Linked DNA regions of Hoeflea sp. 108. The protein of the gene in region 2 interacts with the protein of the main gene of each other region in a pairwise test. Links are inferred from orthologs where the notes say so. Each region holds a gene or a part of one and is shown on either strand. Other genes may lie near its edges. The genes, in order: B015_RS0112625, B015_RS0123970 and B015_RS0100270.

What was found.
Region 1: the proteins of B015_RS0123970 (region 2) and B015_RS0112625 interact in binary tests that used the Escherichia coli proteins (3 or more experiments, as listed by UniProt). The link is inferred for Hoeflea sp. 108 from one-to-one orthologs.
Region 3: the proteins of B015_RS0123970 (region 2) and B015_RS0100270 interact in binary tests that used the Escherichia coli proteins (3 or more experiments, as listed by UniProt). The link is inferred for Hoeflea sp. 108 from one-to-one orthologs.

What each region holds. Positions count from the first base shown.
Region 1 is NZ_KB890024.1:2,569,115-2,572,939, forward strand. Bases 568-3,567 are described here. They hold B015_RS0112625 (nitrogen regulation protein NR(II)), read right to left. Parts: upstream 2,641-3,567; coding sequence 1,495-2,640; downstream 568-1,494. Other genes in these bases: ntrC (nitrogen regulation protein NR(I)), read right to left, coding at 568-1,498; dusB (tRNA dihydrouridine synthase DusB), read right to left, coding at 2,637-3,567. Also shown: more of ntrC, read right to left, coding at 41-567; more of dusB, read right to left, coding at 3,568-3,665; B015_RS0112635 (bifunctional 2-C-methyl-D-erythritol 4-phosphate cytidylyltransferase/2-C-methyl-D-erythritol 2,4-cyclodiphosphate synthase), read left to right, coding at 3,821-3,825.
Region 2 is NZ_KB890024.1:4,827,563-4,831,329, forward strand. The notes cover bases 826-3,767. They hold B015_RS0123970 (P-II family nitrogen regulator), read right to left. Parts: upstream 2,495-3,767; coding sequence 2,156-2,494; downstream 826-2,155. Other genes in these bases: B015_RS0123965 (ammonium transporter), read right to left, coding at 826-2,126; B015_RS0123975 (acyl-CoA thioesterase II), read right to left, coding at 2,717-3,589; B015_RS0123980 (ubiquinone biosynthesis hydroxylase), read left to right, coding at 3,679-3,767. Outside these bases: B015_RS0123960 (hypothetical protein), read left to right, coding at 200-619; more of B015_RS0123965, read right to left, coding at 744-825. UniProt on the Escherichia coli protein: Involved in the regulation of nitrogen metabolism. Regulates the activity of its targets by protein-protein interaction in response to the nitrogen status of the cell.
Region 3 is NZ_KB890024.1:60,441-64,632, reverse strand. Bases 574-3,940 are described here. They hold B015_RS0100270 ([protein-PII] uridylyltransferase), read left to right. Parts: upstream 574-944; coding sequence 945-3,740; downstream 3,741-3,940. Other genes in these bases: murJ (murein biosynthesis integral membrane protein MurJ), read left to right, coding at 3,787-3,940; B015_RS0100275 (heavy metal translocating P-type ATPase), read right to left, coding at 574-751. Outside these bases: more of B015_RS0100275, read right to left, coding at 1-573; more of murJ, read left to right, coding at 3,941-4,192.

The DNA.
Region 1 (3,825 bases), 2.3 Mb from region 2 along the record:
CGTCAGACTTTCGACAGGTAAGCATATCGGCGTGAGGGTGTCAGGCCGGCCGGGCGCCCTTGTAGACGTTGACGCCGAGCTCGCGGATCTTCTTGCGCAGCGTGTTGCGGTTGAGGCCGAGCAGCTCCGCCGCCTTGATCTGGTTGCCGCGCGTGGCGGTCATTGAAGCGAGCACCAACGGATATTCGACCTCGGCAAGGATACGTTGGTAAAGCCCAGGCGGTGGCAGGTCCCCGGCGAACATGGCGAAGTAGCGCTGGAGGAAATGCTCGACCGCCTGACCGACCGACAGGTCGTCGGGGATCAGATTGCCGCCGGGCACCATCGGCTGCTCGCCGGTCTTGAGTTCCTGCTCGATGATTTCGGCCGAAATCTCATCCTGCGGGTAGAGCGCCGCAAGCCGCCGCACCAGGTTTTCGAGTTCACGCACATTGCCCGGCCAGGGATAGCGCTTCATCAGCTCGACACCGCCCGACGAGATGCGCTTGGCCTGCAAGCCTTCGCTCACGCCCTGCTTGAAGAAATGCCGGACAAGATCGGGAATATCCTCGGATCGTTCGCGCAACGCCGGCAGGCGCAGCGGCACGACGTTGAGGCGGTAGAACAGGTCTTCGCGGAACAGGCCCTGGTTGATCAGCGCCCTGAGATCCTTGTTGGTGGCGGCGACTATGCGCACATCGGTCTTGATCGGGGTGCGACCGCCGACCGTGGTGTATTCGCCCTGTTGGAGAACGCGCAGCAACCGGGTCTGCGCTTCCATCGGCATGTCGCCGATCTCGTCGAGGAACAGCGTACCGCCCTCGGCCTGCTCGAAGCGGCCGGTTGAACGGTTCTGCGCCCCGGTGAAGGCGCCCTTTTCGTGGCCGAAGAGTTCGGATTCGATCAGGTCACGCGGGATGGCGGCCATGTTGATCGCCACGAACGGCCCGTTGCGGCGGCGACCATATTCGTGGAGCGCGCGCGCCACCAGTTCCTTGCCGGTGCCCGATTCGCCCGAGATCATGACCGTAAGGTCGGTCTGCATCATGCGCGCCAGCATGCGGTAGATGTCCTGCATCGCCGCAGAACGGCCGACCAGCGGCATGGCGTCGGGCTGCTCCTCATGGCGCGCGTCGATCTTGGGCCGGCGCGGCTCGGCCAGGGCCCGGTTGACGATCGAGAGCAATTCGGTGAGATCAAACGGCTTGGGCAGGTATTCGTAGGCGCCGGTCTCGGACGCCCGGATCGCCGTCATGAAGGTGTTCTGGGCGCTCATGACGATGACCGGCAGTTCCGGCCGGGCCTTCTTGATGCGCGGCAGCATATCGAAGGCGTTCTCGTCGGGCATGACCACGTCGGTGATGACGAGATCGCCCTCGCCGGCCGCCACCCAGCGCCACAGGGTCGCCGCGTTGGAGGTGACGCGGACATCGTGCCCCATGCGCGACAATGCCTGGTTGAGCACCGTGCGGATGGCGGCGTCGTCGTCGGCGACGAGGATATGTCCGCGCACGCTCATCGGTGGTCTCCTTCGCGTTCGCCCTGCTGGTGCACGGGCAGTTCCTTCCAGGCAGGCATCAGCACGCGAAAGGTGGTGCCGCGCGGAGACGAGTCGCATTCGATCATCCCGCCATGGTCTCCGACGATCTTGGCGACGAGCGCCAGGCCCAGGCCCGAGCCGTTCGGCTTGGTGGTGATGAACGGGTCGAACAGGATCGGCAGGATGTCTTCGGACACGCCGGGGCCGTTGTCGTGAACACAGAATTCGAGTGGCAGCGATACGCGGTCCTGCGTGCCGGGAATCGACATGCGGATGCCCGGGCGGAAAGCTGTCGACAGCGTGATCTCGCCGCCGGGAACGTGGCCGATCGCCTCGGCTGCGTTCTTGACCAGGTTGAGGAACACCTGGATCAGCTGGTCGCGATTGGCGTACACTGGAGGCAATGAAGGATCATAGTCCTCCAAAATCTTGATTCCGTTTGCAAAGCCATTTCTGGCGATCGCCTTCACATGGTCGAGGACGACATGGATATTGACCGGATAGCGGTCGATCGGCCGCTCGTCGGAGAACACCTCCATGCGGTCGACAAGCGAGACGATACGGTCGGTTTCGTCGGTGATCAGCCGCGTCAGCGCGCGGTCTTCGTCGGATGCCGAGAGTTCGAGCAGCTGTGCGGCGCCACGAATGCCTGAGAGTGGGTTCTTGATTTCGTGGGCGAGCATGGCGGCAAGGCCGGTGACGGAGCGCGCAGCCCCCCTGTGGGTCATCTGGCGGTCGATCTTGTCGGCCACCGAGCGCTCCTGGAACATCAGCACGACAGAACCGGGCAACTCCGGCACCGGCGAGACATAGATGTCGACCATCTTCTCGATGCCGAGCCGCGGCGACGAGACGTCGACGCGGTATTCGTTGACCTGCGTGTCGCGCTCGCGCACCTGCTCGACCAGGGTCAGGATCGGGCTGCCGAACGGCAACAGCTTGGACAGCTCGCTGCGTGCAAGCACCGTGGCGCTTGAGCGGAAGAAGTCCTCGGCCTCGGCATTGGCGAAGGTGATGAAGTTGCCGGGTCCGATCATGATGACCGGGCGGCGGATCGTGTTGAGTACGATCTGGGCGGCATCGTCGCCCTTCACGGAAGCCGGCACAAAGCTGGAGCTCATGCCGCATTCCTTTCGCGGAGACTTTCGCCAAATGATGTAAGTGCCTTACGCAGCGACGAAATCACTTGCGCGGGCTCGAAGGAGGTGAGCACGCCGCGGCGCAGGTCATCGGAGACACCGCTGGTGTGGCGGTCGAGATACCAGCCGAGATGCTTGCGTGCCTGGCGCAGGCCGCTTTCGGTGCCATAGAGCGCCAGCATGTCTTCATAGTGGGCCACGGCATAGTCGGCCATATCTGCAACAGATGTTGGCACGCCGGCAGCCTCGGCCCCTTGAGCGGCAGCGGCGATTGCGCCGGCGGTCCACGGAGCGCCGTAATGCGAGCGGCCGGCCATGACGGCATCGGCACCCGATTGTGCAAGAATTTCGGCGGCATCTTCGGGCGTCGCCACGTCGCCATTGGCAACCACGGGGATGCCAACCGCCTGCTTGACACGGGCGATCGCCCGCCAGTCGGCCTTGCCCTGGTAGAATTGGCAGCGGGTGCGACCATGGACAGTGACCATGCGCACGCCGGCCTGCTCTGCGCGGCGGGCCAATTCGGGCGCGTTGAGCACGTCGTCGTCCCAACCGAGCCGCATCTTGACCGTTACCGGCACCTCGACAGCCTCGACCACCGCGTCGATCAACGTCAGTGCAAAGTCGAGATCGCGCATCAGAGCCGAGCCGGCATAACCGCCGGTGACCTTCTTGGCCGGGCAACCCATGTTGATATCGATTACATCGGCACCTTCGCCGACGGCGATGCGGGCGGCTTCGGCCATGTGGGCAGCCTCGCGACCGGCAAGCTGGACCATATGAACAGGCAGGCCGGAATGGCGGATGCGGAAGCCGCTCGAGCCCCGGCCCTTGGCGAGTTCGCCGCTGGCGACCATCTCCGACACGACCAGGCCTGCACCATGCGCATAGGCGCGCGTGCGGAACGCCTCGTCGGTCACCCCCGACATCGGCGCGAGGAAGACACGATTGCGGATCGTCACGCCGCCGATTGCCAGCGGTTCCCCGAGTTTCGCAAGATCATTCATGCACAAAAACAAAGCACCATCCGTCTCTGCACAATGAGTAGACAGGTTCAGGCCATTGTGCAACTGCGAAATGACAGGCGAATGAGGCCCTTTCGGGATTTCTCTGGCCTTCTCCGATGCGCGCGACTAAGCCTCTCCGGATGAATTCGAAGCCTTTGCC
Region 2 (3,767 bases):
GAAGGTTAAGGCCGCATTAAGGTTAAGCCATCGTTCATGACGATGCGCATCACGGCCCGCTGAAATGGGCCGAGCCGACCGGCCTTTGGCTGCGAGGTCTCTCCGGGTTTTTGCATGGGCCGCCAATGTCAAGCCTTGCCGCCGCCGGGGTGCGCCATATCTCCCAGAGATCAGCAACAATCCGTGCCAGGAGGCGACGATGAAGCATCAAAGCATCGAGCAACTGCAGGCCTTAGCTGAAATCCAAACTGCCACTCCCTACCTGCCGATGACGCGCAAGGAGCGCCTCGAGCGCTGGGCGGACCTTCTGGAGAGGCAGCCGGAACGCCGTCTGGGCACGCTTTCCGGCACCGAATACGCCCCGCCCGAGGCGCGGCTGACCATGCGCGCCCAGGGGTCGCCCATAACAGTGGCGTTCGAGGATCCTGCCTTCCGTGCCGCCGGACTCACCGACGACAGCTATGGCGAAGCCAGGCGGTTCTTCGACCTGTCCGACCGGCAGCTGCACAATATCGTCTGCTACTGCCATTTCGGCGATGCCGTCAGGGGTGGCAGTGCCGCCCGGCAGGTGCGCGCCGCCATCGGCTGGTGGCCTCGCGTGAAGGCGCTGTTCAGCTGAGCGCCTGATATCCCTGGACAAAAAAGGAGGCCCGGATCGTTCCGGGCCCCAAAAGGCGTGACCGCTTGTGGCGGGCACGACGGGATAGGGAGGATGCGGCGGTTCGTTCAAACCGCCGGAGCCGTTACGAATGGTAGGCCACTTCGCCGTGCGAGGTGAGGTCGAGGCCCTGACGTTCGGCTTCGACAGTCGGACGCAGGCCGACGAGAAGGTCGACCAGCTTGTAGAGCACCAGCGAACCGATGCCGCACCAGATGACGGTCACACAGACGGCGAGGAACTGCGTCCACACCTGTTCGCCCATCGACAGCGTGCCGTAGCCGACGCCTCCCAGCGCCTTGGCGTTGAAGACGCCGGTGCCGATGGCGCCGACGATGCCGCCAACGCCGTGGATGCCGAACACGTCGAGCGAGTCGTCATAGCCAAGCTTGATCTTCACCACGGCGACGAAGAAGTAGCAGATGGCCGAAGCGATAGCGCCGAGCACGATGGCGCCGACCGGGCCGACGAAGCCGGCGGCCGGGGTGACGGCAACAAGGCCGGCGACCATGCCCGAGGCCGCACCCAACATCGAGGCCTTGCCGCGGGCGAAGGTTTCGATCAGCACCCAGGCGATGATGGCACCGGCGGTCGCGGTGAAGGTGTTGATCATGGCAAGTGCTGCGCCGCCATTGGCCTCGAGGTTGGAGCCGGCGTTGAAGCCGAACCAGCCGACCCACAGGATCGAGGCGCCGACCATGGTCAGCGTCATCGAGTGTGGGGCCATGTTGTCCTTGCCATAGCCGGTGCGCTTGCCGACCAGAAGGGCGCCGACAAGAGCGGCGATGCCTGCATTGATGTGAACGACGGTGCCGCCAGCGAAATCAAGCGCGCCCCAGCCATAGATCAGGCCGTCCGAATCCCAGACCATGTGGGCGATCGGGAAGTAGACGAAGGTCACCCAAAGCGCCACGAACAGCAGCACGGCCGAGAACTTGATGCGTTCGGCGAAAGCGCCGACGATCAGCGCCGGCGTGATGCAGGCGAACGTCATCTGGAAGCAGATGAAGACGAATTCGGGAATGACGATGCCTTTGGTGAAGGTCGCCGCCATGCTTTCAGGCGTCACGCCGGCCAGGAACGCCTTGCCGAAACCGCCCCAGTAAGGGCTGGGCGCGTCGCCGAACGCCATCGAGTAGCCGTAGAGCGTCCAGATCACGATCACCAGCGCCACGATCATCGTGCACTGCATCAGGACCGACAGCATGTTCTTGGCGCGCACCAGACCGCCATAGAACAAAGCCAGGCCCGGCAGCGCCATGAACAACACCAGAAGCGAAGACGTCATCATCCAGGCGACGTCGCCCTTCTCCATCACGTCGGCCGCTGCCGGCGCGGCGGCAGCGGCATCGGCGGCCGCGGGTGCGGCTTCCTGGGCGAAGGCAACGACCGTTCCCAGGGCGGTCAGGGCGAGCGTGCCGACAAGGGCCGCCCGCGCCGCCGTCTTCAATGAGGTTGGAATTTGCATTGAGGTCTCCATGAGAATTGGTTGGCCGCTCACAGCGCGTCGGTGTCGGTTTCGCCGGTGCGGATGCGCACGGCCTGGTCGATGCCGAAGACGAAGATCTTGCCGTCGCCGATCTGGCCGGTCTTGGCGGCGGCGGTGATCGCCTCGACGGCCTTTTCGACGAGGTCGGTCGAAACGGCGACTTCGATCTTGATCTTGGGAAGGAAGCTCACGGCATATTCGGCACCGCGATAGATCTCGGTATGCCCCTTCTGGCGCCCGTAGCCTTTGACTTCGGTGACCGTCAGGCCCTGGATGCCGACATTGGTGAGCGCTTCACGCACCTCGTCGAGCTTGAACGGCTTGATGATAGCCATCACGATTTTCATCAGGTTTCACCCCTTGCTGGTGCGGGTCCCCCGCGATTGCAGACGTCGCCGACGGACCCGAAAGCCACCGGTGAGTGCAAAAGGTGATTCAAGCTCCGTGCCAGTTTGGGCCGACACTGGCTAACTATATGTATTTAAAGAGGAATAAAGCGAAGGCGCGCGCAGGTCTTCGCACGTGCAGCAATTCACCTGCTCATAGAATGAGCAAAAAGACTAAAATGCCTATTTTGCAGGCTTTGTGCGCAGGCGGATCAGACCTTCCTGCGCCACCGAAGCGATCAGTGTGCCGTCCTGGGCGTAGAGCGCGCCACGGGTGAAGCCACGGGCGCCCGACGTCGACGGACTGTCCTGGGTGTAGAGCAGCCAGCCATCGAGGGAATGCTCGCGATGGAACCACATGGCGTGATCGAGGCTGGCGGCCTGGATGTCGGGATCGAAGATGCCGCGGCCATGCGCGAAGGTCGCGGTGTCGAGCAGCGTCATGTCGGAAAGATAGGCAAGCACGGCCGCGCGCGTCGGCCGGTCGTTCGGCACCGGCCCGGTCAGCCGGATCCACACCTTCTGTAGCGGCGGCAGCTTGTCGCGGCTCGAATAGTGCTCGGCATAAACAGGGCGCAGCTCCAGCGGCCGCTCCTTGGCCCAGAACATGCGGATCATGTCGGGCACGTGAGGCGCTTCCTCGAGCAGCTCGCGCTGCGACTTCAGCGTCTCGGGTGCCGGCACATCGAGTGGCATCGGCATCTGGTATTCGAGGCCGGGTTCGTCGAGCTGGAACGAGGCTTCGAGCGAGAAGATCGCCTTGCCGTGCTGGATCGCAACGACCCGGCGGGTGGTGAAGCTCGAGCCGTCGCGGATGCGATCGACCTCGTAGACGATCGGCACGTTGATGTCGCCCGGACGCATGAAATAGCCGTGCAGCGAGTGCACATGCCGGTCTTCCTCGACGGTACGCTGGGCCGCCACCAGCGACTGGGCGATGGTCTGGCCGCCAAAGACGCGCTGCCATGCAACCTTCGGGCTGCGACCACGATACAGGTTGTGTTCCAGCTGCTCGAGATTGAGAATGCTGAGAAGCTCTTGTATGGCGGCAGGCATGTTTTCCCCTTTCGGGTCGGAAGACGTTCGGTTTCCAGCAGGAAGCCCCCGCCGAGTCAAGGCGGCAGCCGGATAAGAGGAGAGCGGCCATGGCCACGGACCAGAGCAAACCGACGCAACTCGACGTTTTGGTTGCCGGTGCCGGCTATGTCGGGCTGGCCACTGCCGTGTCGATGAA
Region 3 (4,192 bases), 4.8 Mb from region 2 along the record:
AGATCAGCGTCCACATGTTGGGGCTGCAGTTGCGGAACGAATCCAGGCCACGATGGAAGAAGGGCAGTGCCGCCCAGAGCACCACGGGCGTTGCCAGCGCGAGCTCAAGCCAGGAAGCCAGCGGCTCGCCGATCCAGTCGCGCACCGGCAGGCCGACCATCGGGCCCATGGCGATGATGAGCAGCGGAATGGACAGCACCGCGCTGACCAGGAAGCGGCGGGTGAAGTCGACCAATTCAGGGTTGGGGCCGTCATCAGTGCCGGGCATCATCGGTTCGAGCGCCATGCCGCATTTCGGGCAGGAGCCGGGCTTGTCCCTGATGATTTCGGGATGCATCGGGCAGGTGTATTGCGTGCCCTTGGGCGCAGGCGCTGCGGCCGGCTTGCCGGAGAGATACTTGGCCGGTTCGGCGGTGAACTTGCCTTCGCAGGTTGACGAGCAGAAATAGTAGCCCGCACCTTCATGCTTGAGGAAATGCCTGGCCGTGTCGCGGGCGACATCCATGCCGCAGACCGGATCCTTGGCGCTCACATACGTGTCCGGTGCCGCCTGGAACTTGTCACGGCACGAGGCGCTGCAAAAATGATAGCGATGGCCGCCATGTTCGAGCGACGGCTTGCCGGCCACCGGATCGACGGTCATGCCGCAGACGGGGTCGCGCAGCACGGCTTCGTCGCCGGTCGGAGCCTTGGCCGCGTGATGACCGTGGCCGTGGTGACTATGATCGTGGTGGTCGTGCTTGTCGTTCATGTCTGGGATTCCGCATTCCTCGTCATGCGAATCTAGAGGTTCCAGTACGTGGAAGGTCAACACCCTGCCCCGCGGCAAGGTTGTGTGGGAGAGCCGCCCTGGCGCAGCTAAACCGGCAACGTCAGCCGGCCATACCCATGGCGGAAAAATCGCGCTATAGACGCGGCCTCAAGGGCAAGGCCAGCCGAGGCACATGACGAACATCCCGCTCAACCTGGAGCTTCTGATCGACGCGGACGGCTTGCGCCGCGACCTGAGCGCGCTGACCGGCGAGGACGGCAACGGCGCCGATCCTGGGATCAGGGCAACGGCGCTGGCGATGTTCAAAGAACGCATCGCCGTCGGCAAGAAGATCGCCGAGAACATGCTGATGGAGGACGAAGGCGGCACCGCCTGCGCCATCCGCATCTCGCACCTGATGGACGAGGTCATCCGCGTCCTCTACGACTTCGCCGTCACCCACGTCTACCGCGCCAAGAACCCGTCGCAGGCCGAGCGCATGGCGGTGGTTGCCGTCGGCGGCTACGGCCGCGGCACGCTGGCGCCGGGCTCGGACATCGACCTGTTGTTCCTGCTGCCCTACAAGCAGACGCCGTGGGGCGAGCAGATCGTCGAATACATGCTCTACATGCTGTGGGACATGGGACTGAAGGTCGGCCACGCCACCCGCAACATCGACGAGTGCATCAGGCTGTCGCGCAGCGACATCACCATCCGCACAGCGATCCTCGAGGCGCGCTTCGTCTGGGGCGAGGAAAAGCTCTGCAACGAGCTGATCGAGCGCTTCGACAGGGAGCTGGTGAAGGATACCGGGCCCGAATATGTGCAGGCCAAACTTGCCGAGCGCGACGCCCGTCACGCCAAGGCGGGCGAAAGCCGCTATCTGGTCGAGCCCAACATCAAGGACGGCAAGGGCGGGTTGCGCGACCTGCACACGCTGTTCTGGATCGCCAAATATTACTACCGGGTGCGCACCGGCGCCGAGCTGATCGACAAGGGCGTGTTCACCCGGGGCGAATACGGCCAGTTCGTCGAGGCAGAGGACTTCTTGTGGGCGGTGCGCTGCCACATGCATTTCCTGACCGGCAAGCCGGAAGAGCGGCTGCATTTCGACATCCAGCGCGAGATCGCCCAGCGGCTGGGATACACCACCCAGCCAGGGCTTTCGGCGGTCGAGCGCTTCATGAAGGACTACTTCCTGGTGGCCAAGGAAGTGGGTGACCTGACTCGCATCTTCTGTGCTGCGCTCGAAGAAGAGCAGGCCAAGGACGCGCCGGGCTTCCACGGACTGCTGCAGGGCTTTTCCAGGCGGAAGCGCAAGCTTGCCGGCACCAGCGACTTCATCATCGACAACCAGCGCATCAACGTCGCCGACGACAAGGTGTTCGAGCGCGACCCGGTCAACATGCTGCGCTTCTTCTGGTTCGCCGACCGGCACGGGCTGGAACTGCACCCCAACGCGCTGAAGCTGCTCACCCGCTCGCTCGGGCTGGTGGACAAGGGCCTGCGCCGCAACGCGGAGGCCAACCGCTATTTCCTCGACATCCTGACATCGGACCGCAACCCCGAGCTCAACATGCGCCGCATGAACGAGGCCGGGCTGCTCGGACGGCTGATCCCCGACTTCGGCAAGATCGTCGCGATGATGCAGTTCTCGATGTACCACCACTACACTGTCGACGAGCATTTGCTGCGCTGCATCGGCGTGCTGTCCGAGATCGAACATGGCGACGGCGAGAAGATCCATCCGCTCAGCCATTCGCTGATCGGCAGCCTGAAGAAGCAGCGCGAAGTGCTCTATGTCGCGGTGCTGCTGCACGACATCGCCAAGGGCCGGCCGGAAGACCACTCGGAAGCCGGCGCCAAGATCGCCCGCCGCATCTGTCCGCATATGGGGCTGTCGCCTGCCGACACCGAGACGGTGGCCTGGCTGGTGGAGAACCACCTGGTCATGTCGATGACGGCGCAGACGCGCGATCTCAACGATCGCAAGACCATCGACGACTTCGCTGATGTGGTGCAGTCGGTGGAGCGGCTGAAGCTGCTCTTGATCCTGACGGTGTGCGACATCAGGGGCGTCGGTCCCGGCGTGTGGAACGGCTGGAAGGGCCAGCTGCTGCGCACGCTCTATTACGAGACCGAACTTCTGCTCACCGGCGGCTTCTCCGAGGTGTCCCGGGCCGAGCGCACGGCGGCAGCACGCGAGACGCTGGCCGCGGCACTCGAGGCCTGGCCGGAACGGGCGCGCAAGAAATACGTCAAGCTGCACTACGACAACTATTTGCTGACCGTCGACCTCGAGGACCAGAAGCGGCACGCCGAATTCATCCGCGCCACCGACGAAGCCGGCAAGCATCTGTCGACCATGGTCAGGACGCGCGAATTCGAGGCGGTGACCGAGATCACCGTGCTGGCGCAGGACCATCCGCGCTTGCTTTCGGTTATCGCAGGCGCCTGTGCGGCCGCCGGCGGCAACATCGTCGACGCGCAGATCTTCACCACTTCGGACGGGCGGGCGCTGGACATCATCCTGATCTCACGCGAATTCGACCGCGATGAGGACGAGCGCCGCCGGGCCGAACGCGTCGGCGGGCTGATCGAGGACGTGCTGTCGGGCAAAAGCTGGCTACCGGAGATGATCGCCAAGCGAGCCAAGCCCAAGCGCGGCCAGAAGACCTTCCGCATCCAGCCGCGCGCCGAGATCCGCAACACGCTGTCGAACCGCTTCTCCGTGGTCGAGGTGGAAGGGCTGGACCGCCCGGGCCTGCTGTCGGAGATCACGGGCGCGCTGTCTGACCTGTCGCTCGACATCGCCTCGGCCCACATCACCACTTTCGGCGAGAAGGTCATCGACACCTTCTACGTAACCGACCTGACCGGCCAGAAGCTCGACAACCCGACGCGGCTCGACAGCATCCGCGCCCGGCTGATCACGACGCTGGACGGCCCCGCAGCCGAACGCGGCAAGGCGAAGGCCGCAGCAGAGTGAACCGGACCATCATCTCGTCGCAATCGCCGAGGCATTGTCGCCCCCCATGTCATTGATCAAGAAATTCGCGACGGTCGCCTCGGGCACGCTGATGAGCCGGCTGCTGGGCTTTGCCCGCGAGATGCTGATGGCTGCAGCACTCGGCACCGGACCGGTGGCCGACGCCTTCTACGCCGCCTTCCAGTTTCCCAACACCTTCCGCCGGTTGTTTGCCGAGGGCGCGTTCAACGCAGCCTTCGTGCCGCTGTTTGCCAAGGAGATCGAGGCCACCGGCGTCGACGGCGCCAAGCGCTTCTCGGAAGAAGTGTTCGGCGTGCTGTTTTCGGTGCTTCTGGTGCTGACCATCGCCATGGAACTGGCGATGCCGCTGATCGTGCGCTTCATCGTGGCGCCCGGCTTTGCCGCCGATCCCGACAAATACGATCTGACGGTGGCGCTCGCCACCATCATGT